Regions from separate parts of the Klebsiella sp. M041 genome, predicted to be linked through region 3. Evidence: predicted binding sites of a transcription regulator. Region 3 holds the regulator's gene; each other region holds the start of a gene.

Evidence for each region. Region 3 encodes CRP, which controls carbon source genes, mostly activating them, when cyclic AMP is high. Its sites were predicted from a motif close to ATGTGANNNNNNTCACAT; they were not measured.
Region 1: a site for CRP is predicted at 1,176-1,193, ahead of AC6CWS_RS13485 (iron-containing alcohol dehydrogenase). Genes of this name have one in related genera too.
Region 2: a site for CRP is predicted at 2,245-2,262, ahead of AC6CWS_RS23050 (YjcB family protein). Genes of this name have one in related genera too.

The regions. Positions count from the first base shown of each region.
Region 1 is NZ_JCAXWU010000009.1:62,553-70,237, forward strand. It holds gene dtnK (D-threonate kinase) at 1-1,106, opposite strand, end outside; gene AC6CWS_RS13485 (iron-containing alcohol dehydrogenase) at 1,291-2,439, shown strand; gene AC6CWS_RS13490 (dihydrodipicolinate synthase family protein) at 2,454-3,338, shown strand; gene AC6CWS_RS13495 (sodium:solute symporter family protein) at 3,415-4,824, shown strand; gene AC6CWS_RS13500 (sialidase family protein) at 4,828-5,994, shown strand; gene AC6CWS_RS13505 (NanQ anomerase/TabA/YiaL family protein) at 5,991-6,464, shown strand; gene AC6CWS_RS13510 (SDR family NAD(P)-dependent oxidoreductase) at 6,461-7,138, shown strand; gene AC6CWS_RS13515 (PhzF family phenazine biosynthesis protein) at 7,189-7,685, opposite strand, start outside.
Region 2 is NZ_JCAXWU010000023.1:44,779-52,463, reverse strand. It holds gene AC6CWS_RS23070 (LysR family transcriptional regulator) at 1-679, shown strand, start outside; gene iraM (anti-adapter protein IraM) at 949-1,302, shown strand; partial or broken gene AC6CWS_RS23060 (inositol monophosphatase family protein) at 1,330-1,524, opposite strand; partial or broken gene AC6CWS_RS23055 (ABC transporter permease) at 1,544-1,792, shown strand; gene AC6CWS_RS23050 (YjcB family protein) at 1,839-2,120, opposite strand; gene pdeC (cyclic di-3',5'-guanosine monophosphate phosphodiesterase PdeC) at 2,629-4,233, shown strand; gene soxS (superoxide response transcriptional regulator SoxS) at 4,218-4,547, opposite strand; gene soxR (redox-sensitive transcriptional activator SoxR) at 4,632-5,090, shown strand; gene AC6CWS_RS23030 (glutathione S-transferase family protein) at 5,350-6,018, shown strand; gene AC6CWS_RS23025 (NCS2 family permease) at 6,409-7,685, shown strand, end outside.
Region 3 is NZ_JCAXWU010000016.1:9,310-16,994, forward strand. It holds gene kefB (glutathione-regulated potassium-efflux system protein KefB) at 1-219, opposite strand, end outside; gene kefG (glutathione-regulated potassium-efflux system ancillary protein KefG) at 206-769, opposite strand; gene AC6CWS_RS19985 (ABC transporter ATP-binding protein) at 943-2,847, shown strand; gene AC6CWS_RS19990 (hydrolase) at 3,067-4,065, shown strand; gene AC6CWS_RS19995 (YheU family protein) at 4,062-4,280, shown strand; gene AC6CWS_RS20000 (phosphoribulokinase) at 4,317-5,186, shown strand; gene AC6CWS_RS20005 (OsmC family protein) at 5,242-5,646, opposite strand; gene crp (cAMP-activated global transcriptional regulator CRP) at 5,953-6,585, shown strand; gene AC6CWS_RS20015 (YccS/YhfK family putative transporter) at 6,637-7,685, shown strand, end outside.

The DNA.
Region 1 (7,685 bases), on a different contig from region 3:
TCCGCGACCCGGCCGCGGATCTGAAAACCGCTGGCGCCGAGCGCCTGAGCCACGGCGATGGCCACATCGCCACCGGAGAGATACAGCGCGCCAGGGGGGCACAGCGCCACCGCCTGTGCCGTAACGTCGGCAAGCCAGGCGCAGATGTGCTCCCCGTAGGCCGCACGGCTGAGACCGCGTTCGCGGCACTGAGCTTCAATCCCGTGCCGGACGGCGTTATTCGGGCGGGTGGTCACCACGCAGTGATCACCCTCACGCAGCACCTCGGCGATCCGCGAGGCTTCCTCCTTCGGCGATCCGCTAAAGGCCTGTTCGACATCAATTTCGATCTTTCTCACTCGGGAATGAGCCTGCAGCGCCGCGACCTGGCGCTGCGCCATCTCGCTCATCGAGCCGACCACCGCCAGCAGCGGCCCCTGCTCGCTGCGGCGCAGGCGGCGCGCCAGCGCCTCGCAAAGGCCTGCCGAGCCGACCAGCAGGGTCTCCTGCGCATGAGGAGCGACGGCGTCAATCACCTGGTCCAGATGGCTGTCTTCCCAGGCGTCGATAATCAGTACCTGCCTCGCTTCGCCCGCCGTCGCTAACGCTCCCGGAAGCTGGGCGGCGCTCAGCGACCGGCTCGGCAGCCGGCTCTGCATGGCGAGAATGCCGGCAATATCCGCCCGGCTAACCGGCGTCTTCGGATCGCTGGCAAATTCGGTGTGATCGAGGGGTATCCCGTGTACATAGCAGCGTCCGTCCCGGGTATGCCGCCCGGCCGCCGGGTAAGCCGGCGCCACAACCGCCACCCGGCAGCCCTGCGCCGTCATCATCGCTTCCAGTTCGGCGCCGGGGTTGCCGCGCAGCGTGGAGTCGATCTTCTTTATCTGCCAGCGCGGGGCGAATCGCGCCGCGCCGCGCAGCAGAGCGGTGACCTTGTCGGCGGCCGCACCGGCGGTCATCGCCCGGCTGTCGCTGTTGAGTATTAACGCCCGGGCGGATGACGCCTGCCCGGCGGAGAATGCCACTTCTACCGACATGCCCGCCTCCGCCAGGCTGACCCCGGCGTCATTGGCTCCGGTAAAGTCATCTGCCAGCACCAGCACGCTGTTATTGCCGTCTTTCATTGTCCTGCCTTGTGGTCGTTGTAAACGTTGCAAACCTGAATTTGATTATATTCAATCATATTTGATTAAATGTGAGCAAGCTCAAGTTATTAAACCGCCGTATAAATTATAACTTTTCCCCACCAGACGAGTAGAACGACTCGTGAATGATTGAATTCAATCAACCACTACCAAGGAGAAACGCGTGGCGACGATACACAGCACGATCATCAGCGGGGCTGGCGCCTCATCGGCCCTGCTCCCGCTGCTGGCAGATAAAACCCGTATCCTGCTGGTGACCGACCAGAACGTCGGGGCGCTGGAGGCGACCCGGGCGATCCAGCGTCTGCTGGCGGCTGACGGGCGCCAGGTTGAGGTCATTAACAGTGTGCCTGCCGAGCCCAGTCATCAGGATGTGGCGGAGATCGTCAGCCAGCTGGGCGCTTCTCAACCGCAGATGGTCGTCGGCATTGGCGGTGGGAGCGTGCTGGACGTGGCGAAACTGCTGTCGGTGCTGCTGCATCCGCAAGCCCCCACTCTGACGGCCCTGCTGGCGGGTGAACAGCCGCAACGACGGCTATGCTCTCTGCTGATCCCTGCCACCGCCGGGACCGGCTCCGAAGCAACGCCGAACGCTATTCTGGCGATCCCCGAGCAGCAGACCAAAGTGGGGATCATCTCCCCGGTGCTGCTCCCGGACTACGTCGCCCTGCTGCCGGAGCTGACCACCAGCATGCCGGCCAGCATCGCAGCCTCGACCGGGATCGATGCTCTGTGCCATCTGCTGGAGTGTTTCACCTCCACCGTGGCCAACCCGATAAGCGATAACGCGGCGTTAATCGGTTTACACAAGCTGGTGCGTCATATCGAACGCTCGGTGGATCAGCCGCAGGATCTGACGGCGAAGCTGGAGATGCTCTGGGCCTCGTGGTACGGCGGCGCGGCGATCAACTATGCCGGCACCCATCTGGTGCATGCGCTCTCCTATCCGCTCGGCGGCACCTGGCACCTGCCGCACGGGGTGGCCAACGCCATTCTGCTGGCGCCCTGCATGCGGGTGGTCCGCCCCCACGCGGTGGCGAAGTTCGCTCAGGTCTGGGATCTGATCCCCGACGCGGACCTCACCCTCAGCGAGGAAGAGAAATCCCATGCGCTGGTGGCATGGCTGGCGGCGCTGGTCAAACGCTTACCGCTGCCCGATAACCTCGCCGCGCTCGGCGTTCCCGCAGACAGCATCCCCGCCCTCAGCGCGGCGGCGCAGAACGTTAAACGCCTGATGAATAACGCCCCCTGCAGCGTCAGCCGTGAAGAGATCGCGGCTATCTACCAGACGCTGTTTCCGGAACATGCCTAACAGGAGAAAATCAAATGAGGAGAGCCATTAGCGGCGTACTCACCGCCATCGTTACCCCCTTTACCACCGAGGGAGCCCTTAACCTGCCAGCGCTGCAGCATCAGGTGCAGCGCCAGATCGCCGCGGGCAACGGCATATTCTGCGGCGGCACCAACGGCGAGTTTTTTGTCCTCAATGAGGAAGAGAAGATCGCCGTCGCCAGAACCTGCGTGGAGGCGGCCGCCGGTCGCGCGCCGGTGGTAGCCCACATCGGGGAGGTTTCCACGCGGGAGACCCGCCGGCTTGGCCAGCAGATCGCCCGCCTCGGGGTTGACGCGGTATCGGCCATTACCCCGTGGTTCGTGCCCCTGAAGCAGGAAGAGCTGATAAACCACTATACGGCGATCGCCGACGCGCTGAGCGTCCCGCTCTTTCTTTACAACATTCCCGCCCGCACCGGTAACACCCTTGCGCCGGAGACAGCGCGTAAGCTGGCGCAGCACGACAATATCATTGGCATCAAGGATAGCGCTGGCAGCTACGACAGTCTGAGAGGCTTTCTTGACGCGGTACGCGACATTGACGGTTTCGACGTTCTCAACGGCCCGGACTCGCTTATCCATCAGGGGTTTGTCGACGGCTGCTCAGCCTGCATCTCGGGGCTTGCCAACGTCGCGCCTGCCGAGATCAACGCTATCTGGTCGCTGTTCCATGCTGGAGATATCGCCGGATCGCGCCAGGCGCAGGAGCGGGTAACGGGCCTGCGCACCGACCTGTACAAGGTAGCGTTCTCACCTGCGGCGGTGAAAAAAGCGCTGCAGCTGATGGGCCATGAGGTGGGCGACAGCCGCTACGCGGTGCAGTTTAGTGACCAGCAGCTGCAGGAAATACGCGGCATCATTGCCCGTTATTTAGCGTAATACCCGCTGCGTTTCGTAAATAAAACAGACCGGGTACCGCCGTACCCAGGATTCGTACGCCCAGAGAGAGGCTAAGATGAATCATTTTACCGCTGAAGATACCTTTATTATTGTCGGCATTGTCATTGCCTATATTCTGTTTACCACCTGGCTGACATTCCGTATTCGTAGTAAGAATTCCGGGGATTTTATGGAAGGCTCGCGCGCCATGCCGGCCTTTATTGTCGGTATATTACTGATGTCGGAATATATTGGCGCCAAATCAACCATCGGTACCGCTCAGGCCGCCTTTGAGAGCGGAATTGCCGCCTCATGGTCCGTGCTGGGGGCGGCCATCGGCTTCCCGCTGTTCGGTTTGATTCTGGTAAAGCGCATCTATAACACCGGGAAAATCACCATATCCGGGGCTATCGCTGAGAAATATGGCACCAGTACCAAAAATATTATCTCCCTGATCATGATTTATGCGCTGTTGCTGGTTAACGTGGGCAACTACGTCAGCGGCGCCGCGGCTATTTCCACCGTCTTAAAAGTCAACTTACCCGTGGCCGCCTTTATTACCGCCATCGTCAGTACCTTCTATTTCGCCTTCGGCGGCATGAAAGGCGTCGCCTGGGTCACCATGTTACACAGCGCGTTAAAATACGCTGGTCTGTTGATCATTCTGGGTTTTGCTCTGTCCAAAACCGGCGGCTTCACGCCGATGATTGCGAAGATGCCGGATTACTACTGGACGTGGGATGGCAACATTGGCGCTGGCACTATCTTCGCCTGGCTTATCGGCACTATCGGCTCCATCTTCTGCACCCAGTTTGTTATCCAGGCGATCAGCTCCACCAAAGACGTCCGGTCAGCAAAGCGCTCCACGTGGATCGCCTTCTTTTTCTGCCTGCCCATCGCCCTTGCCATCGCCATCATCGGCGTGGCGGCGAAGTATCTGCATCCGGAAATCAACAGCCTGTACGCCCTGCCGGTATTTCTGCAGGACATGAATCCCTGGCTGGCGGGACTCGTGACAACGTCACTTGTGGCCTCGATATTCGTCAGCGTAAGTACCGTTGCTCTGGCCATTGCCTCGCTGGTGGTGAAAGATTTCTACGTACCATGGCGTAACCCAACTCCGGACCAGGAGTTCAGAGCCACGCGCTGGGCATCGTTAATTATCGGCTTCCTGCCGCTGATCTTTGTGCTGCTGGTGCCGGAAGTGCTGAAACTCTCCTTCTTCACCCGCGCCATCCGCCTGTCCATTACCGTAGTGGCGGTCATCGCCTTCTATGCCCCCTTCTTCAGGAGCACCCGCGGCGCCAATGCCGGTCTGATCGGCGCCTGCGTGGTGACCTCCGTCTGGTATTTACTTGGCGATCCGTTCGGCATCAATAACATGTATGTCGCCCTGGCGACCCCGGCGATCATTATGGTCATCGATCGCCTGATCCCGAATAAATCACAATCATCCCCTGCCCCTGTTGAGCAACGTGGAGTCTAAAACATGTCCGCAATTCCTTCTTTCGACGGCGTCATTCGCCAGCACCAGCAAGATGAACATATCGCATGGGCGATGCTCCCCAGCGCCTGCCCGCAAAATCATGCCGCCAACCTGCTTCAGCTGGATGATGGCAGCCTGATGTGCGTCTGGTTCGGCGGCTCCCAGGAGGGGAAAGCCGACATTTCGATCTGGGGTTCGCGGTTAGCCCCCGGCAGCGATCGCTGGAGCGAAGCGGTTAAGCTCTCCGACGATCCTGACCGCTCGGAACAAAATCCGGTGCTGTTTCAGGCGCCGGACCAGGTAGTGTGGCTGTTATGGACGGCGCAATTCGCCGGCAACCAGGATACCGCCATTGTGCGCTACCGCCAGTCACACGACGGCGGGCAAAGCTGGGGACCCATCGACACCCTGTTGGATCAGCCCGGTACCTTTATTCGCCAGCCGATTAGCGTCATGCCTGACGGCAGCTGGCTGCTGCCGGTGTTTTACTGCCGCACTGCACCCGGCGAGAAATGGGTGGGTAATAATGACGTCAGCGCGGTGAAGATCTCCTCCGACGGCGGCAGAAGCTGGCGCGACGTGGCGGTCCCGGAGAGTCTTGGCTGCGTCCATATGAGCATCACCGCGCATCCCGACGGCGGACTGGCGGCCTTCTTTCGCAGTCGCTGGGCGGATCACATCTGGTTCAGCCGCTCCAGCGACCAGGGTGAAAGCTGGTCTGCGCCGGTGCCAACGACGCTGCCGAACAACAACTCGTCCATTCAGGCGACGACTCTCGACAATGGCGAACTGGCGCTGGTGTTTAATAATATGAGCGCCGCCGGGGCCACCGAACGCCGAGCCTCACTGTACGATGAAATTGCGGATGACGATGGCCGTAAGGAGCCGGAAACAACCGGAAAAAGCGCCTTCTGGGGCGCGCCCCGCGCGCCGATGACGGTGGCGATCTCGCCTGACGGCGGCAAAAGCTGGCCGTGGCTGCGTAATCTTGACGAGGGCGACGGCTACTGCATGACCAATAATTCGGAGCAGAAGCTGAACCGGGAGTTCTCCTACCCCAGCATCAAACAGGGAGCAGACGGTAATTTGCATATCGCCTACACCTGGTACCGTCAGGCGATCAAGTATGTTCGCGTTTCGCCACAGTGGGTGAAAGGAGAAAGCGCATGATTATCGGTACCCTGCAGGCGCTGCACCAGGCTGGTCTGCCGCCGGCGTTAAAGCAGCTTTTGAGCAGCGAGGCCTGTTCGCTGGCCGCCCTGAGCGCCAGAGAGGATGGCCGCTTCCAGCCCGACGGCGCGCCGTGGTTCTGCACCCTCGGCGTGGCGCAAACCCAGCCTGCGGCCGAGCGGCATACGGAATATCATCGCCAGTGGGCGGATATACAGGTCATCCTGGCCGGCGAAGAGCGGATCCAGGCGGGCATGGCTGCCGTGATGCGCCCGCAGGATAATGAGCTTAAGCCCGACCTCTATCTCTGTCAGCCGGCCCCGGAGAGTGTCTCTATTCTGCTGCGTCCCGGCGACTTCGCGGTCTTTTACCCCGGCGAACCGCACCAGGCGCTGTGTGCGGTTTCGACGCCAGCGCCGGTCAGAAAGGCGGTATTCAAGATACCGACAGCGATGCTGGAGGCGCAATGAAGCGGGCCATAGTCACCGGGGCCAGTTCCGGAATCGGCGCCGCGGTGGTGAGGCAATTGCTGGAGGACGGCTGGCAGGTGGTCGGCATGAGCCGTTCGCTGCCGCCCTTCTCACAGCCGAACTTTCGCCATCTGGAGGTCGATGTCAGCCAACGCAGCGCGCTGCTGGCGGCGCTGGAACAGATTGAGCCTCCTCAGGCCATCTTCCACGCCGCGGGTTCGATGACCGCCGCGCCCCTGGGCAATCTTGATCCACTGCGCGGCGAGTCGCTGTGGCGTTTACATGTCGACGCGGCACAAACGCTGGTCAATCACTTCGCCCCGGCCATGGAGCCGGGCGGGAGGATTGTTCTGCTGGGAAGCCGTACATCACGAGGCGCAGCGGGTCGTTCCCAGTATACGGCCACCAAAGCCGCGCTGGTCGCCCTTGCCAGAAGCTGGGCGGCAGAGCTGGCGCCCGCTGGGGTGACGGTCAACGTGGTGGCGCCCGGGGCAACCGATACGCCGATGCTCCATCAGCCTGGCAGGGAAAGCTCTCCGCCGCGGCTGCCGCCGCTGGGGCGGCTCATTACCCCGCAGGAGGTGGTCTCGCTGATAAGCTGGTTATTGAGTGAGGGCGCATCGGCGATGACCGGACAGGAGCTGGTGATGTGCGGTGGCGCCTCCCTTGCCTGATGACGCACGCCGCGCCGTCCCCGGACAACGGAACGACGCGGCGGTGAGGATTAACGTAAATAGACAGTCCCGCGCAGATAGGTGGTGGCCTGGCCGCCGATCAGCACCCGGTCGCCCTGCCACTGGCAGCGCAGATCCCCGCCGCGGGCGGAGACCTGGCGCGCCATCATGGTGGTTTTCCCCAGTTTGTCGCCCCACCAGGGGATCAGCATGCTGTGGGCGGAGCCGGTCACCGGATCCTCCGGCACCCCTTCTCCCGGGCAGAAGAAGCGGCTGACAAAGTCATATTCCTCATCCGGCGCGCTCACGCAGATCATTTTGCCGAGCGTCTGCAGGCGCGCCATGTCCGGTTGCACCGCTTCAACCTGCCGGCGATCCGCCAGCAGCACCAGATAATCGCGCCCTTCCCGTACCTCGACGGCCGCCTCGAGGCCCAGCCCGGCCAGCAGGTCCGCCGGCGGATTGGCCACCGGGGTGGTCGTCCACGCCGGGAAGTCGAGCGTCAGCCAGTCGCCGCTGCGGGTCACCCGCAGGTCGCCGACAAAAC
Region 2 (7,685 bases), on a different contig from region 3:
AGAAGGGTCGCTGTCCGGACGCGTAAAGCTGAGCGTACCCACCACCTGGGGACACTACCGTCTGCCGCCGCGCCTGGCGCTGTTCCGTCAATTACATCCCGACGTACAGATTGAGCTGAATATGACCAACCGTAATGTCGATATTATCGCCGAAGGTTTCGACCTGGTGGTGCGCCAGGGACATTTACCCGACAGTGGTCTGGTGGCAAAAAAACTGGAGGATGCCGGGCTATGTCTGGTGGCCTCGCCGGCTTATTTATGCTCTACGACGCAACCGCTCAATAAAATAGCCGATTTGCGCCATCATTCATGCCTGACATTTATTTTGCCGGCGACGGGAAAAGTTGCGGAATGGGTATTTCGTGAAAATGACCAGGATATTAACTGGCTACCGCCTTCCTCCCTGCATGTTTCTGATGATGTGCTCGGGGTAGTCTCGTTGGCCCTCGCAGGGGCGGGGATCTGCCAGAGCTATGCGTTTATTGTGCAGGAGGCGGTGGCGCGTGGGGAGCTGGTCCCTGTGCTTCCAGCATTCGCCGGACGCTCACGGCCTTTCTCGGTCGTTTACCCGCCGCATAAAAGCCAGTCAGCCGCCGCACGGGCGTTGATTGCGCTGCTGACCCTGCCGGCGGAAGCTTTGGCGACGCTCAGCGCCACATCGTCTGATACGAATGGATGAAGACTCATCCAAAGGGACTAATACATATTGTCAATTATTTTTATTTAATCTTATTTTTTATTGTATTTTCTTTTCTTAGGTTGATTTGTTTCTATTTTTATAGCGTCTAATCATTAATCTCTCGACGAAAAGTAAACGTTACTAATAATTGAGTATGTTGTTAGGAATTGTCTTAAGTCAAATAATTGTCAGGGATGCTTGCAGTTTATATTAATGAATGCTATCACTATATACGGTAACAATTTGTAGCATTTATATAAGGAAGGAATATGAAATGGACTATTCTTAATACTCTGATCTGCCCGCAATCCGGCATCGCCTTTTCGGCGATATCCAGCCTGCGTTTCTTAAAATTTATTATGTGGTACGAGGCCGATGTGATCCTGCTGCCTGGCGAGACAATGAAGCTCTATTCCTCAAGAGTTTTAATTAATGACCAGTATCATTCATTAAAAATCTACAATATTGCGGTGTACGACGAGGCGCAGTGGGAAATATTACGCGAGCGGCCATCGTGCCCATACCATGCCGGCGGCGAGCGGTCTGACTCCTGTTTTTACCAGTCCTTTTGCGCGATTAAGCGCTGCCCGAATAATATTCCCCGCAGCGAAACCTGGCGGTAGTCAGGCCACGCCGGGGGCGGTGTAGCGTCATTTCTCCAGCAGGGCGGCCAGTCGTGGCTGGACGCCTGCGCAGCCGGCCAGCACGTGGTTACCTCGCCGCAGCCCCTCATTGGCGAGAAACGCATTGCACGTTCCGCCCGCCTCCTCAATCAACAGCATGCCTGCCAGCGCGTCCCAGCTGTTCATATGCGCTTCATAATAGGCATGGAGTTGGCCGGCGGCGTTATCAGAGCAGACATCATCCACCCCGGGGATCGTTGCCGCCAGCATCTTTGTTTTTCTGGAGTCGCTGGATGAGTTTACCGGCACCTTTTTCGTCGGGGCGCCGGATGTCACTACGCTACCGCTGCTGCTCAATAACGCCAGCATGTCGGGTAACTATCAGGTCTCGTCGATTACCGCGCTGATTTTGCTGGCGCCATCGCTGCTCTTTATGGTGGTGATCCATAAATTTATGCGTCCGGAGATGATGGCGAGACTGGGGAAATAAGGGCTGCAGAAAACGAAAAAGCTTCCCGGTGGGAAGCTTTTTAACCTCAGGTCATCATCATTGGCCATTCTGGCGGTGTCTGACTCATGACTTCAATCATCACATCTTTGATATTGCCCCAGATTTTGGCAATATCGAGCAGGGTGATGCCGAGCAAACCGGTGGCGAACCAGCAGGCGGCGGCAAGGCCGAGGCAGCTGCAGATCACCGCCAGACCGGCATAATCGCTTTTGCGAAGTTGGATATTCAGTGAACTGGCAAGAAACATCAGTACCGCGCTCACCAGGGGCCAGCGCAACAACACAACACTGGTAGTAATGGAAGCCATTAACCTGTCCTCAAAGAAAGTCGGAGAGCCATGGACGACCTGGCGCGACTGACGATGGCATAGCGCTCTGGTCTCAACTGGCGTACTAGAGAGTGATGAAACGCCATTTCTGTTTCATCAACTTGTGTGAACTATATCACACTTGGCGCTTTATTCACCAGTCAAAAAATGAGCTTTCGTTGCGCTTAATAACACTGATATTTATGTGGATATTAGTAAGTAACCCCTGATGATCTTATTTTCATTCTCTTGCTAATGATTATTATTCTGCGGGTTTTATTACTTGTTCTTGTTTAATACACGGAGAAACCGAGTCAGAAGCGCGTCTATTCTTAATCTTGGCGGAATATCTTCCGAATACCTGATAAATAAGTATTATTCTTCCCTGTCAGTGGTAAAGCTGACGCCCGTGAGGGCTGGCGGAAATCGGCTGATGTCTATCGCAGTCGCGATTGCTAACGTGTTTGGGCTACCTTAATTAAGGCATATCGCATGGATGTAAGCGTAAATGGGTGACAGTACGCCGCATAAGGCGCTAAGGCTCATCGGAACGGGTTTGGTTATTTTATTGCCAGTGGTACTGGCATTGTGGTTTGCCCAACTGCGGGCGAAAGCCGAAACCATTGATCAATTACACTCATTTTCGCAGCTGGCGCTGCAAAAAACGGAAATGGTCATCCGCGAAGCGGATCAGGCCCGGGCGAAAGCCAGCCAGTATCGCGGGGAGCTGTGCTCAGCGGACCATCAGCGTTATTTATTGCATATCGTTCGCGGCCTGCTGTATGTAGAAGATCTGATCTACGCTAACGGCCAGCGCTTTATCTGTTCAACGTCCGTTCATCAGCAAACCGGCTGGCGGATGCCGGCGGCCAATTACACCAAAAAGCCGGATGTCGCGATTTACTATTACCGGGACACGCCGTTTTATCCCGGCTTTGCCATGAATTATATGCAGAAGGGGCCCTATGTGGTGGTGGTCAATCCCTTCTCGTACAGCTCGGTAATCGCCAGCGATCGCGATTTAGCCTATGGCGTGTTCGATACCAAAACCAACCTCTTTTTCTCGGTGAGTAACAATGTCGAGCCCGCGGAGCTCCATGCGTTAATTCGCGAAGGCGATACCTTTTTTAATCAGAATGGCCGGGTGTATACGATAGCCCGCTCCGCTATCCGGCCGATCGCCGTCATTATGTCCACCTCGCGGGCCAGCTATTATCATAACTTTTGTGACCAGGCCAGCCTGACGCTGCCGCTGGGGATCATTTGCAGTATTTTACTGGTGCTGGTGTGGTCGCGCACCCGCCGGCAGTATCACTCGCCGCGCAATATGCTGCAGCGGGCTCTGAGCTGCCGCCAGCTGCGCCTGCACTACCAGCCGATTATCGATATTAAAAATAACCGCTGCGTCGGGGCGGAAGCGCTGCTGCGCTGGCCAGGGTTTGACGGTCCGGTGATGAACCCGGCGGAGTTTATTCCGCTGGCGGAAAATGAAGGCATGATTGCCCAGGTGACGGACTACGTGGTGGATGAGCTGTTTTACGAAATGGGAGAGTTTCTTGCCAGCCATCCGCAGCTGTACGTGGCGATCAATCTCTCTGCGTCGGATTTCCACTCGGCGCGGCTGATTTCACAGATCAGTGAGAAAGCGCGCAGCTATGCGGTCTGTATCGGGCAGATCAAAATCGAAGTAACCGAGCGGGGGTTTATCGACGTACCGAAGACCACGCCGGTGATTCAGGCGTTCCGCGAAGCGGGCTATGAAATTGCCATCGATGATTTCGGCACCGGCTATTCGAATCTGCATAATCTGCACGCCCTGAACGTCGATATCCTTAAAATCGATAAAACCTTCGTTGATACGCTGACCACCAACAACACCAGCCACCTGATTGCCGAACACATCATCGAGATGGCGCGCGGGTTGCGTCTAAAGACTATCGCGGAAGGCGTGGAGACGCCTGAGCAGGTAAGCTGGCTCTACAAGCGCGGCGTGCAGTATTGCCAGGGCTGGCTGTTTGCGAAAGCGATGCCGGCGCGGGAGTTTATGCAGTGGTTAGCCAATGAGCCCGCGCCCGTGAACGTGCCTCAGCCGTCGCGTCACGCGGAGATCTGATGGCGGTAGTCGCTGGGGGTGCGGTCGAACTCCCGGCGGAAAACCCGCGAGAAGGTTTGCTGCGAGACGTAGCCCAGATCCATGGCGATATCAAAGATCGGCCGCTGGGTGGTTCGCAACGCCTCCGCCGCCAGCAGCAGACGGCGCTGACGAATATAATCCCCCAGCGTCTGATGCATCACGGTGCGGAACATCCGCTGCAGGTACCACTTCGAGTATCCTGACTTTCTGGCGACTACATCAATGTTAAGTGGTTGATCGATATGTTCATCAATCCATTCAATCAGTGTTTGAATAATATCCTGATGGGACATAAAGCGGCCTCTCTCAATTCTCGATTCGTCGTTTTGTCTGCGGGCGAGTATAATTCCTCAAGTTAACTTGAGGTAAAGCGCTTTATGGAAAAGAAATCACCCCGCATCAAAATGCTGCTGACGCCCGGGGAAGTGGCAAAACGAACCGGCGTGGCGGTCTCGGCCCTCCATTTTTATGAGAGTAAAGGGCTGATCCACAGCCAGCGGAATGCCGGCAATCAGCGGCGCTACCGGCGCGATGTCCTGCGCGCGGTGGCGATTATCAAAATTGCGCAACGTATCGGCATCCCGCTGGCCACCATCGGCGACGCGTTTGGCGTGCTGCCGGAAGGGCACAATCTCAGCGCAAAAGAGTGGAAAATGCTGTCATCACAGTGGCGCGAGGAGCTGGACCGGCGTATCCACACCCTGACGGCGCTGCGCGACCAGCTCGACGGCTGCATCGGCTGCGGCTGTTTATCGCGGCGCGACTGCCCGCTACGCAACCCGGGCGATAAACTGGGGGAAGAGGGGACCGGCGCCCGGCTGCTGGAGGAGGAGTGATAAAACTAAAGCGCCACAACTGGGCGCTTTAGTTGTTTTCCGGTCTTGGTCTTTCGCATTATCTCGTTGGTTCACGAGAGGGTTTCCCCCGACGTCGACGTCCCTCAGTATTGCGCAATCTGTTGATGGAGGTTCCGGTTTGCGTCGACACTTTAACTATGGCATCTGCCGCCGTTTTTTCCTCACTATTTTGCCGAAATTTTCCCGGCAATCAGCGCCTGTTCCTATAGTTAATTTGAACAAACCACGGGAGAGGCCCATGCTGACGGTACATCATCTTAATCAGTCACGATCGCAACGCGTACTGTGGGCGCTGGAGGAGCTACAGCTGCCTTATCAGATAGTCCGCTATCAGCGGGAAAAGTCGATGCTGGCGCCAGCGGCATTGAAGAAAATCCACCCGCTGGGTAAATCGCCAGTGCTGGAAGACAACGGCAATGTGCTGGCGGAGTCCGGAGCGATCCTTGAGTATTTGCAGGAGAGCTGGGACAGCGATGGGCTGCTGAAGCCACAGGGCGCGGATGACAAACTGCAGTACCGCTTCTGGCTGCACTATGCCGAAGGCTCGCTGATGCCGCTGCTGTTAATGAAGTTGGTGTTTGCCAGCCTCGGCAAACCCCCGGTGCCCTTTGGCGTCCGCTCGCTGGGCTCGCTGCTGGGCAAAGGTATCCAGAAAGCGTGGCTCGATCCTCAGCTGGCCACCCATGCGCGGTTCATTGACGACCATCTTGCCACGCGGCCATGGTTTGCCGGCGATCGGCTGAGCATGGCCGATATCCAGATGAGCTTCCCGGTAATGGCGCTGCTGGCCCGCGGCGGCATGCATGATCTTCGCCATATTGAGGCCTGGCGACAGCGGGTGGAGCAGCGCCCGGCCTGGCAGCGGGCTATCGAGCGCGGCGGCCCCTTCACCTTACCCGGCGCCTGAAGTATCAGCGGATCCGATGACGCGGCTAAATGAAAGCAACTCACTAAAAAATTGTTAGCGGATTGCGCATGGACGATAACGTTTGCGCATCGGCTGGTTATTTTCTGTTCGTCATAAGCGAAATTTAGCGAAATACGATAAACATCGGTTGAAAAGGGTTATCTAAAGGCCGGATAATCGTTTGCCTTTCTGTTTTACTCCCTCTTTTTTCTGCTAGCCGGGGGGAGTTGATAAGGTTGACACACCGTAGTGTATGCGCGGAGTTAAACGTTTGCTTTTTTGCGGCCCCCCTGGCGCTGCGATTCGGTACAAGGAGATCGCGTTTAACTGGCAGTGGAAGGTCCACCACGCATATCAACGAACAATAAAAATTTTCAGGGGAAGTTTTCTATGTCTACGCCTTCAGCGCGTACCGGCGGTTCATTAGACGCCTGGTTTAAAATTTCGGCGCGCGGTAGCACCGTGCGTCAGGAGATTGTTGCAGGTCTTACTACCTTTCTGGCAATGGTGTACTCCGTCATCGTGGTGCCGGGCATGCTCGGAAAAGCGGGCTTCCCACCGGCCGCGGTGTTTGTTTCTACCTGTCTGGTGGCGGGCGTTGGCTCGCTGGCGATGGGATTATGGGCAAACCTGCCGATGGCCATCGGCTGCGCTATCTCGTTGACCGCTTTCACCGCCTTCAGCCTGGTGCTGGGGCAACACATCAGTATTCCGGTGGCGCTCGGCGCGGTATTCCTGATGGGCGTCCTGTTTACGGTGATCTCGGCAACCGGCATCCGTAGCTGGATCTTGCGCAACCTGCCGCAGGGCGTGGCCCACGGTACCGGGATCGGGATCGGTCTGTTCCTGCTGCTGATTGCCGCCAATGGCGTTGGCCTGGTGATCAAAAACCCGCTGGACGGTCTGCCGGTGGCGTTGGGGAACTTTGACAGCTTCCCGGTGGTGATGTCGCTGATTGGCCTCGCGGTGATCATCGGTCTGGAAAAAATGAAGGTACCGGGCGGTATTCTGCTGACCATTATCGGCGTGTCGATTGTCGGCCTGATTTTCGATCCTAACGTCCATTTCTCCGGGATTTTCGCCATGCCATCCCTGAGCGATGACCAGGGCAACTCGCTGATTGGTAGTCTGGATATCGTCGGCGCGCTAAATCCGGTCGTGCTGCCCAGCGTACTGGCCCTGGTGATGACGGCGGTCTTTGACGCCACCGGCACCATCCGCGCGGTGGCCGGTCAGGCGAACCTGCTGGACAAAGACGGACAGATCATCAACGGCGGTAAAGCGCTGACCACCGACTCCCTGAGCAGCGTCTTCTCTGGCTTAGTCGGGGCGGCGCCGGCGGCGGTGTATATCGAATCGGCGGCGGGTACAGCAGCCGGCGGTAAAACCGGCCTGACCGCGGTGACGGTAGGGGTCCTGTTCCTGCTGATCCTGTTCCTCTCTCCGCTCTCTTATCTGGTGCCGGCCTACGCGACCGCGCCGGCGCTGATGTACGTCGGCCTGCTGATGCTGAGCAACGTGGCGAAGATCGATTTCAATGACTTCGTTGACGCGATGGCTGGCCTGATCACCGCGGTGTTTATCGTGCTGACCTGCAACATCGTGACCGGCATCATGATCGGTTTCGCGACCCTGGTGATCGGCCGTCTGGTCTCCGGCGAGTGGCG
Region 3 (7,685 bases):
CAGGCCGATGATAAACATCAGAAACACCACGCCGAGTTCAGAGAAATGGAGAATTTCATCCACATCGCTGATAAACCCGAGCCCCCACGGACCTATGGCGATCCCGGCCAGCAGATAGCCCAGCACCGCGCCAATCCCCAGTCTTGAAGCCAGAGGGACGGCGATAACGGCCGCGAACAAAAACAGCACCCCCGCCAGCAGCAAATCAAATCCCGCCATGGACACCTCCGGCGGCAAGGGGGTTGGCCAGCCAGTCCCGATAGGCCAGGGCGCGGCTGCGCAGCTCCTCTGGCTGTTGCCGCCGGGCCCAGTAGACGATAATGGGGCTCATCCAGTGCATACGGCACATGCCGGCGGTCAGTTCAAAAGGACGTAAAATATCGTTCATCGGATAGCGATTCGCATCGCGACGGTAGGCGCTCTCAGGTTCGCCGGTGGTGATCACGCTGCGCCAGTACTTTCCCGCCAGTTCGTTCCCTCCGGCGCCGCTGGCGAAGCCGCGGCTTAAGACACGATCCAGCCACTCCTTGAGCAGCGCCGGACAGCTCCAGGTATATAAAGGATGCTGGAAAACGATCACCTCATGCTGGCGCAGCAGGTCCTGTTCGTGAGCAATATCGATAAAAAAATCCGGATAGTGCGCGTAGAGATCGTGCACGGTGACGTTTGGCAACTGTAAGGCCGGTTGTAATAAAACCCGGTTGGCCACGGAATCCTGAGATTCTGGGTGGGCATACAGCAGCAACACTTTCGCTGTCTGAGACATCATTCCCCTCCCGTAGGTCTTCTGGCGGCCTGCACAGCCCTGGCGTTTTGACACAGCCAGAATGACTTTGTGTATCGTCTTCGTTTTGGGCTACCATGGCGGCCCGGTGAAGCGATTCGCTTCCACACTACATTATCATAATGACAAATTAACATAGTCTGAACATACGGCGCCTTATGATTGTTTTCTCCTCGTTACAAATTCGTCGCGGCGTTCGCGTCCTGCTGGACAACGCCACCGCTACCATCAACCCTGGCCAGAAGGTCGGTCTGGTGGGGAAAAACGGCTGCGGGAAATCGACGCTGCTATCGCTTTTGAAAAACGAGATAAGCGCTGACGGCGGCAGTATGACCTTTCCCGGCAACTGGCAGCTGGCCTGGGTGAATCAGGAAACCCCGGCCCTGCCGCAGCCGGCAATCGATTATGTCATTGACGGCGATCGCGAATATCGCCAGCTGGAAGCCGCGCTCCAGCAGGCTAACGAGCGCAACGACGGCCATGCCATCGCCACCGTCCACGGCAAGCTGGACGCCATCGACGCCTGGAGCATCCGCTCCCGCGCCGCCAGCCTGCTGCACGGCCTGGGTTTCAGCAATGAACAGCTTGAGCGGCCGGTCAGCGATTTTTCAGGCGGCTGGCGTATGCGTCTAAACCTCGCGCAGGCGCTGATCTGCCGCTCCGATCTGCTGCTCCTCGATGAACCGACTAACCACCTCGACCTTGATGCGGTGATCTGGCTGGAGAAGTGGCTGAAGGGCTACACGGGGACGCTGATCCTGATCTCCCACGATCGCGATTTCCTCGATCCTATCGTCGACAAAATTATCCATATCGAACAGCAGACGATGTTTGAGTACACCGGCAACTACAGCTCGTTTGAAGTGCAGCGCGCCACCCGGCTCGCTCAGCAGCAGGCGATGTACGAAAGCCAGCAGCAGCGTGTCGCGCATCTGCAAAGCTATATCGATCGCTTCCGCGCCAAAGCCACCAAAGCCAAGCAGGCGCAGAGCCGAATTAAAATGCTGGAGCGGATGGAACTCATCGCCCCGGCGCACGTGGATAACCCGTTCCACTTCAGCTTCCGCCAGCCGGAGAGCCTGCCAAACCCGCTGCTGAAGATGGAGAAAGTCAGCGCCGGCTATGGCGAGCGTATTATCCTCGACTCCATTAAGCTCAATCTGGTGCCGGGGTCGCGTATCGGCCTGCTGGGCCGCAACGGCGCAGGGAAATCGACGCTGATTAAGCTGCTGGCTGGCGAACTCCAGCCCGTGAGCGGCGAGATCGGCCTCGCCAAAGGCATCAAGCTCGGCTACTTCGCCCAGCATCAGCTGGAGTTCCTGCGCGCCGATGAGTCGCCGCTGCAGCACCTGGCGCGCCTGGCGCCGCAGGAGCTGGAGCAGAAGCTGCGCGATTATCTTGGCGGCTTTGGTTTCCAGGGGGATAAGGTCAGCGAAGAGACCCGCCGCTTCTCCGGTGGAGAAAAGGCGCGTCTGGTGCTGGCCCTGATCGTCTGGCAGCGCCCTAACCTGCTGCTGCTCGACGAACCGACCAACCATCTCGACCTCGATATGCGTCAGGCCTTAACCGAAGCGCTGATCGACTTTGAAGGGGCACTGGTGGTCGTATCGCACGATCGCCACCTGATCCGCTCCACCACCGACGATCTGTACCTTGTCCACGATGGCAAAGTCGAACCGTTCGACGGCGATCTGGACGATTATCAGCAGTGGCTCAGCGACTCGCAAAAACAGGAGTCCCAGAGCGGCGACGCGCCAAAAGAGAGCGGCAACAGCGCGCAAGCGCGCAAAGACCAGAAGCGTCGGGAAGCGGAGCTGCGCAGCCAGACCCAACCGCTGCGCAAAGAGATCGCCCGTCTGGAGAAAGAGATGGACAAGCTCAACGCGCAGCTGGCCAGTGCGGAAGAGAAACTTGGCGACAGCGAACTCTACGACGCCTCGCGGAAAGCGGAACTGACTGAATGCCTGCAGCAGCAGGCCAGCGCGAAATCCGGGCTGGAAGAGTGCGAAATGGCCTGGCTGGAGGCACAAGAGCAGCTGGAGCGCATGCTTCAGGAAGGCTAACGCCGCCTCATCATTCTGCCTGCGACGGCGCGGGCAGAATGGGTTTCTGCCATTCCCATGCTCAGGCCATCAATGACATCAATGGTTTGTTTTCGGTGTCACCGGGCGTCATTGGCCACAAGACCACATATTGGCTAACTCCCGCGCGCCCTGCGCGGTATAGTCATCATCACGTTTATTAATTATTCTGGTGCTATGGTTGAAATCATCCCCACAGACATGACGCCCCCCGAAAACGATTCGCGTGAGTTCCATCCCATGCGCGGCGTGGGCAATCGTCATCTGCAAACCATGCTGCCGCGGCTGATCCGCCGTAAATTGCGCTTTACCCCGCACTGGCAGCGCCTTGAGCTGCCGGACGGCGATTTTGTCGATCTCGCCTGGAGCGAAGACCCGCACCAGGCGCGCCACAAGCCGCGCCTCGTCGTCTTTCATGGTCTGGAAGGAAGTCTGCACAGCCCGTATGCCCATGGCCTGATCCACGCGGCGATGCAGCGCGGCTGGCTGGGCGTGGTCATGCACTTTCGCGGCTGCAGCGGCGAACCTAACCGCAATCACCGCATCTATCACTCCGGCGAAACGGAAGATGGCACCTGGTTTCTCCACTGGCTGCAGCGCGAGTTTGGCCCCGCGCCGACCGCCGCCGTCGGCTATTCGCTGGGCGGCAACATGCTGGGCTGCCTGCTGGCAGAAGAAGGCGACCGCTGCCCGCTGGATGCGGCGGTGATCGTTTCCGCGCCTTTCATGCTGGAAGCCTGCAGCTATCATATGGATAAGGGCTTCTCGCGAGTTTATCAGCGCTATCTGCTCAATCTGTTAAAAGCCAACGCCTCACGTAAGTTGAAAGCGTATCCTGGCTCGCTGCCCGTCGATTTACGCCAGCTCAAAGGGATGCGCCGCATCCGGGAATTTGACGACATGATCACCGCCAAAATCCATGGTTTCGCCGATGCGCTGGATTATTACCGGCAATGCAGCGCTATGCCGCGGCTCAGCGATATCACTAAGCCGACGCTCATCATCCATGCGAAAGACGACCCGTTTATGGACCACCACTCCATTCCCCCGCAGGAGCAACTGCCGGCGAACGTTGAGTATCAATTGACTGAACAAGGCGGCCACGTCGGCTTCGTCGGCGGCACCCTGCGTAAACCGGAGATGTGGCTGGAAAGACGCATTCCCGACTGGTTAAACCGCTGGCTGGAGGTTCCCGTATGATTATTCCCTGGCAGGATCTGGATCCCGAAACGCTGGATAACCTGATTGAAAGCTTTGTGTTACGCGAAGGCACCGATTATGGTGAACATGAACGTTCACTTGCCGATAAAGTCGCCGATGTAAAACAGCAGCTGAAACGCGGAGAGGCGGTCCTCGTGTGGTCGGAACTGCATGAGACGGTCAATATTATGCCGCGCGCCCTGTTTAACGGCTAAGGCGACGCCACTACATCGTTTAACCAGGGAGTTGTTATGTCTGCCAAACATCCGGTGATCGCCGTCACGGGCTCCAGCGGCGCGGGCACTACCACCACCAGCCTCGCCTTTCGCAAAATCTTCGCGCAGCTAAATCTGCACGCCGCGGAGGTGGAAGGCGACAGCTTTCATCGCTACACCCGCCCGGAAATGGACATGGCGATCCGCAAAGCGCGGGATCAGGGCAAACATATCAGCTACTTTGGCCCGGAGGCGAACGACTTCGGCCTGCTGGAGCAGACCTTTGTCGACTATGGCCGCCATGGCAAAGGCCAGTCGCGTAAATACCTGCACACCTATGACGAAGCCGTGCCGTGGAATCAGGTGCCGGGAACCTTCACCCCATGGCAGCCGCTGCCGGAGCCGACGGACGTGCTGTTCTATGAGGGGCTGCACGGCGGGGTTGTCACGCCGCAGCATGATGTCGCCAGCCATGTCGACCTGCTGGTCGGGGTCGTGCCTATCGTTAACCTGGAGTGGATCCAGAAACTCATTCGCGACACCAGCGAACGCGGCCACTCCCGGGAGGCGGTGATGGACTCCGTCGTCCGATCGATGGAAGATTACATTAACTTCATCACCCCGCAGTTTTCCCGCACCCACATCAACTTCCAGCGCGTGCCGACGGTGGACACCTCCAACCCGTTTGCCGCGAAAGCGATCCCCTCTCTGGACGAGAGCTTTGTGGTGATCCATTTCCGCAATCTGCAGAACATCGACTTCCCCTGGCTGCTGGCGATGCTACAGGGCTCGTTTATTTCGCACATGAACACCCTGGTGGTGCCGGGCGGTAAAATGGGGCTGGCGATGGAGCTTATTATGGCGCCGCTGGTCGAGCGTCTGATGGAAGGCCGAAAGATCGGCTAACAGAAAAAACCCCGGCCAGGCCGGGGTTGAGATCATTCACATCAGCAGGCGAAGACTACGCCTCGATCACTTCATAGGAGTGGGTGATCTTCACCGCTTTTTCCAGCATCAGCGCCACCGAGCAGTATTTCTCTGCCGACAGATCCACCGCGCGGGAGACTGCGGCATCTTTCAGCGCCTTACCGGTGACGATAAAGTGCAGATTAATATGCGTGAACAGGCGCGGCGCCTCTTCCCGACGCTCAGAGGTCAGCTTCACTTCGCAGTTGGTCACGTCGTGACGACCTTTTTGCAAAATGGAGACCACATCGATCGCACTGCAACCGCCCGCCGCCATCAGCACCATCTCCATCGGGCTGGGCGCCTTATCTCCGGAGTTGCCATCCATCAGAATCTGGTGTCCTGACGCGGACTCCCCGATAAAGGTTAACCCTTCAACCCATTTCACACGCGCTTGCATAAAATTTAACTCCAGTATCGCAATATTCCTGTCAGATTACGCGCACATAACAATTCTCGCAACGGAAGGCGACCTGCGTCATGCTGAAGCGAGACACCAGGAGACATGCGGCGAAAGCTATGCTAAAACAGTCTGGATGCTACAGTAATACATTGATGTACTGCATGTATGCAGAGGAGTTCACATTACAGGCTGTCGAAAAATCATCAGCCAGCTTCCCAGGTATAGGGAAACAATACGATTGCATGCCCGGACGCCGTGTAGTGTCGGCGCCCGGAGATAGCTTATAACAGAGGATAACCGCGCATGGTGCTTGGCAAACCGCAAACAGACCCTACCCTTGAATGGTTCTTGTCTCATTGCCACATTCATAAGTACCCATCAAAGAGCACGCTGATCCACCAGGGTGAGAAAGCAGAAACGCTGTACTACATCGTTAAAGGCTCCGTGGCTGTACTCATCAAGGATGAAGAAGGTAAAGAGATGATCCTCTCCTACCTCAACCAGGGCGATTTCATCGGTGAATTAGGCCTGTTTGAAGAGGGTCAGGAGCGTAGCGCCTGGGTACGGGCGAAAACCGCATGTGAAGTGGCCGAGATCTCTTATAAGAAATTCCGTCAGCTGATCCAGGTGAACCCGGACATTCTGATGCGTCTCTCTTCGCAAATGGCTCGCCGTCTGCAGGTGACGTCTGAGAAAGTGGGCAACCTCGCCTTCCTCGACGTGACGGGCCGTATCGCCCAGACGCTGCTGAACCTGGCGAAGCAACCCGATGCCATGACCCACCCGGACGGTATGCAAATTAAAATTACCCGTCAGGAAATTGGTCAGATCGTCGGCTGCTCTCGTGAAACCGTTGGCCGTATTTTGAAAATGCTGGAAGATCAGAACCTGATTTCCGCCCACGGTAAAACTATCGTCGTCTACGGCACCCGTTAAGTTGCTAAGCGGCGTATTGCTCCTGCAGTACGCCGTTTTTGTTTTTCCCTCATGTGGCGCAGGCTGATTTACCACCCGGAAGTCAACTATGCACTGCGGCAAACGCTGGTGCTGTGTCTGCCTGTGGCCATCGGTCTTCTGCTCGGCCATCTCCAGCAGGGGCTCCTGTTTTCCTTAGTTCCCGCCTGCTGCAACATCGCCGGTCTCGACACTCCGCATAAGCGCTTTTTTAAGCGTCTGATTATCGGCGGCTGTCTGTTTGCCGGATGCAGCCTGGTGGTGCAGCTGCTGCTCGCCCAGACCATACCTTTGCCGCTTATTCTCAGCGGCCTGGCGCTATTGCTCGGCGTCACCGCGGAAATCAGTTCGCTGCACGCGCGCCTGCTGCCCGCGTCGCTGATCGCCGCCATCTTTACCCTGAGCCTGGCGGGCAATATGCCCGTCTGGGAGCCGCTGTTGATCTACGCCTTCGGCACGCTATGGTACGGCGTGTTTAACTGGTTCTGGTTCTGGCTGTGGCGCGAACAGCCGCTGCGGGAGTCGCTCAGTCTGCTCTACCGGGAACTGGCCAATTATTGCGAAGCCAAATATAGCCTGTTGACCCAGCATACCGATCCCTCGACCGCCCTGCCGCCGCTGCTCATCCGCCAGCAGAAGGTGGTCGATTTAATCACCCAGTGCTATCAGCAGATGCATATGCTGGCCGCCAACCAACGTAACGACCACAAACGTCTTCTGCGGGCGTTCCAGATGGGGCTGGATCTACAGGAGCATATTTCGGTCAGCCTGCATCAGCCGGAAGAGGTGCAAAAGCTGGTTGAGCGCAGCCATGCCGAAGCGGTGATCCGCTGGAATGCGCAGACCGTCGCCGCCCGCCTGCGGGTGCTGGCGGATGACATGCTCTATCATCGTTTTCCGCAGCGTTTCCAGATGGATAAACAGATCGGCGCCCTGGAAAAGATCGCCCACCAGCATCCGGACAACCCGGTCGGCCACTTCTGCGCCTGGCACTTCAGCCGCATCGCCCGGGTGCTGCATACCCAGCGCCCGCTGTATGCCCGGGATCTGATGGCTGACAAAGAGCGTCGTTTACCGTTGTT